2 regions of the Planococcus beijingensis genome follow, and region 2 is predicted to be linked to the other one. Evidence: a T-box and tRNA genes for the amino acid it is inferred to sense, from the RefSeq annotation. Region 2 holds a T-box; the other holds one or more tRNA genes.
What was found. The T-box of region 2 lies ahead of IRE19_RS06550 (valine--tRNA ligase). A T-box ahead of a tRNA ligase gene usually reads a tRNA of that ligase, here a tRNA-Val.
Positions count from the first base shown of each region.

Region 1: it has a tRNA-Val gene. The T-box ahead of IRE19_RS06550 (valine--tRNA ligase) is inferred to sense a tRNA for this amino acid. The anticodon was not compared.

Region 1 covers NZ_JADHDZ010000001.1:707,415-709,881, forward strand. The annotation lists gene IRE19_RS03270 (Y-family DNA polymerase) at 1-901, shown strand, start outside; gene IRE19_RS03275 (YolD-like family protein) at 912-1,274, shown strand; tRNA gene IRE19_RS03280 (tRNA-Val) at 1,556-1,628, opposite strand; gene IRE19_RS03285 (thermonuclease family protein) at 1,813-2,467, opposite strand, start outside.
Region 2 covers NZ_JADHDZ010000002.1:71,454-73,920, reverse strand. The annotation lists gene IRE19_RS06550 (valine--tRNA ligase) at 1-1,392, opposite strand, end outside; T-box leader at 1,443-1,664, opposite strand; gene IRE19_RS06545 (AbrB family transcriptional regulator) at 1,686-2,467, opposite strand, start outside.

The DNA of each region.
Region 1 (2,467 bases), on a different contig from region 2:
GACAGGGACAGAGAAGTTGTGGGGGCCTCCTGAACAGACAATGCGCCGCATCCAACAGAAATTGCTGGACTGTTTCAAACTGCCTTCTTCGGTGGGGGGAGGGCCAAATATGCTGCTGGCAAAGTTGGCTCTCGATTTGGAGGCGAAAGAAACGGGTTTTGCCAATTGGACATATGCCGATGTGCCAAAAAAGTTATGGCCAGTAGCGCCTCTCAGTAAAATGTGGGGCATCGGCTCTCGGATGGAAAAGACCTTAAACAGCATGGGGATTTTTTGTATTGGAGATTTGGCCTGTACAGATGTCTCGCTTTTGGAGGAGCGCTTTGGGATTATGGGCAATCAACTCCACCAACACGCCAATGGCATCGACTTGTCGGATTTAGGCGCGCCTTTGGTGGAGGGACAGGTCAGTTACGGAAAAGGACAGATTTTATATCGCGATTACATAGAAGAAAAAGACATCATGACGATTATTCTGGAAATGTGTGAAGATGTTGGGATGCGTACGCGTAAAGCTCGCCGCATGGGGCGGACAATTCACTTGAGTGTTGTTTACAGCAAGTCCGTATTCGGCGGCGGATTCTCCCGTTCGCGCTCTATTGACGAAGCAACGAATGATACGCTGAAAATTTATCGCGTCTGCCAGGAGATTTTTCATGAGCATTTCCAACATAAACCGGTTCGCCAGATTTCATTGTCCATCAGCAATCTGGAAGAAGAGGCGTCGATGCAGTTAAGTCTGTTCGATGAAAGGAAGTTTGAAAACAGGCGCTTAGGGAGTGCCATGGATGCCATCCGGAAAAAGTATGGCTATTCGGCTATCTACCGGGGCATCTCGGGCACACAGGCGGGCACCGCCATAGCGCGGACAAAATTGATCGGCGGACACAACAAAGAATAGGGGTGGTCCGATGAAACGCAATAAGTATTTAAAGACAGTCGGCGATATTAAAGATCGCGGAAACATTAAATGGACAGCCTTGATGCTGCCAGAACATGTCGAAATGATCCGGGAATGGTACGAGAAAGACGAACAAGTGCCAAAACCCGAGTTGAACGGAGACGACTTGCAGCTGATTCAGGAAGAGATGGAGATTGCGCTGAAACGGCAATGCGAAGTTCTCATCCGCTGCTGGAAAGATGGTGCCATCGAGGCACACAGGGGGAAGATTAAAAGCATTGATGGGAAAACTCGAATGCTGATTTATGAGGATCCATTCAAGCAACGCAGACTGCCCGTGGATGAAATCGTGTCGATTGTGATGGTGGATTAAACCAGCAGGCATGGCCTAAAAAAGTGACAAAAAAGGATGATAAAATGAAGCGGATGAATTTGTATTTTTTTGGTGAAGAGCACATAAGTTTTCAAGATGGCTTTTATTTTTACGGGATGAACTTACTGGGGATCGCCTTGCTGTTTTTGATGCAGTTTTGATGTTGAAGATAAAGATGAATAGGATTTCAAATTTGGTGCGGGAGCTTTATGCATCCCGTTTTTTGTGATACAAAAAAACCGCGCAGCCTAAATGGCTGTGCGGTTCTTCATCATACTATATGATTCCTACTGGGCTCGAACCAGCGACCTCTACCCTGTCAAGGTAGCGCTCTCCCAGCTGAGCTAAGGAATCTCAATTTCCAGGACAAATATAAGTATAGCTTGTCCACGGAAAAAGTCAATAGTTTTTGGAGAAGAAAAATAAGCGCTGTATTTCCCTTTATCCGTCCCGCCCGGAGCACTGTCAGGGCATGCGGAAATACGCTGTATTTCATCGACGACACAGCCGGAAGAAAGCCTCTTAAAGAACTGCTGTCCTACTGTCCAACTCCTCTAAAACCGGCGTCTTGCGCTTCTTGTTCTGTACAGAACCATTCTTCGGGATTGGTTTGTTCATAAGAAGAATCACTCGGCATGTGATAGATTTTATTGCCGTTGCGGTTGATATTTCCTTTGATTTCACAATCGCCGGCTATTGGCTCTTCAGTGGAGGAACGGGCATTTCCGGAAGATTCCTGTCCAAATGCTTCTGAATTGAAGCCCCGGTCGGTGGAATAGTTTTCGTATTGCCAAATCCCTGCTTCCTCGTCCTTGGCAATTTGCTCCGCTTTTTCAAAATCATCCAGGTAACGGGTATTTGGAGGGAAGACATAGGCAACCCGGGCCAGTCCAGACTCCAGCATCTGTTCCTGAACACTTTCGCCATCGACGTAGATATAAGCCAGCAAGCGGTCATAATCGTCAAAACGGTCGCCGACGTCAAACTCGATCGAGACATCGCCTGATTCGATCAGCCGTTTGTTTTCTTTTGTCGCTTCTTTGCCAAGAGGCTGTTCACCCAGGCGCGGGTGATTGGTTTCCGGCGTATCCATCAATAAGTAACGGACAGTGACTTCTTCGCCTTCATAAATGATTTTTATGGTATCGCCATCAATGACCTGCGTCACTTCCACATCGATCCGGTCGGTTGTG
Region 2 (2,467 bases):
TTTCGGCCAGCCGAGCGTTGAGAACGGCCATAATGCAGACGAGAACCACGTATCTAGAACGTCTTCGTCCTGTGTCCAGTTTTCAGCATCCGCCGGTGCTTCGTGCCCTACATAAATTTCACCTGTTTCGTTATGGTACCAGGCTGGAATTTGATGTCCCCACCAAAGCTGGCGTGAAATGCACCAGTCGCGGATGTTCTCCATCCAGTGCAGGTAGGTTTTCTCGAAACGGTCCGGTACAAAATTGACGCCGGCATCGGTTTTCTGTGCTTCCACTGAAGCGGCAGCCAAAGGCTTCATGTCAACAAACCATTGTGTAGACAGATACGGCTCAACAACTGCTCCACTGCGTTCTGAGTGTCCTACAGAATGCATATGTTCTTCGATTTTGAACAACACATCCAAATCCTGCAAGTCCTTGACGATCTGCTTGCGGCATTCGAAGCGGTCAAGCCCTTCGTATTTGCCGGCATTTTCATTCATCGTACCGTCTTCGTGCATGATCAGCACACGTTCCAGGTTGTGGCGGTTACCAATTTCAAAGTCATTCGGGTCATGAGCCGGCGTGATTTTCACAGCACCGCTTCCGAATTCCATGTCCACATAGTCATCCGCAACGATTTCCATTTCACGGCCGATAATTGGCAGGATCACTTTTTTGCCGATCAAGTGCTGGTAGCGCTCATCTTTCGGGTGAACTGCAACCGCTGTATCGCCCAGCATCGTTTCCGGACGCGTCGTCGCGATTTCGATATGGCCGCTGCCATCTGCCAACGGATAACGCATATGGTAAAACGCACCTTGTACGTCTTTGTAGATAACTTCAATATCCGAAATAGCAGTTTTCGTCGCCGGATCCCAGTTGATGATGTATTTCCCGCGGTAGATCAATTTTTTCTCATAGAGCTTTACGAAAACTTCGCGCACCGCATCTGATAAACCGGCATCCAATGTAAACCGCTCACGGGAATAATCAAGGCCAAGACCCAGTTTTGCCCATTGCTCACGGATGTGTCCCGCGTATTGGTCTTTCCATTTCCATGACTCTTCAAGAAATGCTTCACGGCCCAAATCATAGCGTGAACGCCCTTCTTCTTTCAATTTGCCTTCCACTTTCGCTTGCGTCGCAATGCCGGCATGGTCCATTCCAGGCAGCCATAATGCGTCAAAGCCCTGCATGCGTTTCATGCGCGTCATGATGTCCTGCAATGTCGTGTCCCAGGCATGCCCTAAATGCAGCTTGCCGGTAACGTTCGGCGGGGGGATCACAATGGTATACGGCGTTTTGCCGCTTTCCGGTTTCGCTTCAAAGAATTTGTTGTCGACCCACCATTCGTAACGGCCTTTCTCAATGGATTGCGGATCGTACTTAGTAGACATTTGTTCAGTCATTGGAATTCCTCCTCTTATTTCTGATAGAACGCAAAAAACTCCTGTCGTCTGTAAAGGACGAAGGAGTTTTTCGCGGTACCACCTTTATACACAGGTCCACTTGCACACCTGGCTCTCAAGTTTCATAACGGATGTTAAGTCCGGTTCCCGCTACTCATTTCACGGCAACTGCTCCGAGGTGACATTCAAACATGGGTCCATGAAAGCCTCTCACCAATCGGCCTTCTCTCTGAAATGCACACACATTCTACTATCCTCATCAACGCATGAATATCTAATTACTCTTATTGTACTCAATATCCGGTTTTAGCGTCAAGTTTTTTTACAATGAATGCCACAAGCGGCGCGGCCACCAATAGAATAAAGAACAGCCGGAACAGCTGGAATCCGGTGATGAGTGCCACGTCCCCTCCAACAGCGAGCGCGGTGATGGCCATTTCCGCTATGCCACCGGGTGCTGCACTTAGAAAGAAGTCGAGGAATATGTATTCAGGCAGCCAAGTAGCGAGAACCCTGGCAATTAATACGGTGAAGCTGATGAGCAGCACATTGTTCAGGACAATTGCAGCACCCAGCCGGAACGTCAGTTTGTCGCCGATTCCTTCCATCTGCAGGCCGAGATTCGCACCGATGCAGACCTGTGCAATAGCAATGAGCCAGTACGGCATATCAATCAGGACATCCCCCGACACGGCCTGGACAATCGCCATGGCCATAATGGGCGCCAACAGTTCAGCAGCTGGAAATTTAATTTTCTTCATAGCCCCATACAATAATAAACTGACAGTGAGCGCCAACAGGAACAAGCCTGCCGAGAATGTAAACAGCTGCTCTTTCACTTCGCCTGCTCCTCTGCCGTTCAGGAAAATCGTCAGGAACGGCACAATCGTCACCACCATGAAAATGCGGATGGTCTGCATCATCGTCACTACGGTAATATTCGCCGAAGGGATTTCTTCAGCTAAAACCACCATCTGCGCCAATCCACCCGGTATGGAACCAAGCAGGCTCGTTCCCAGGCTTTCATGGACCATCCGCTTGAACAGCAGACCGAGAGCAACCGACAAGGCCACGA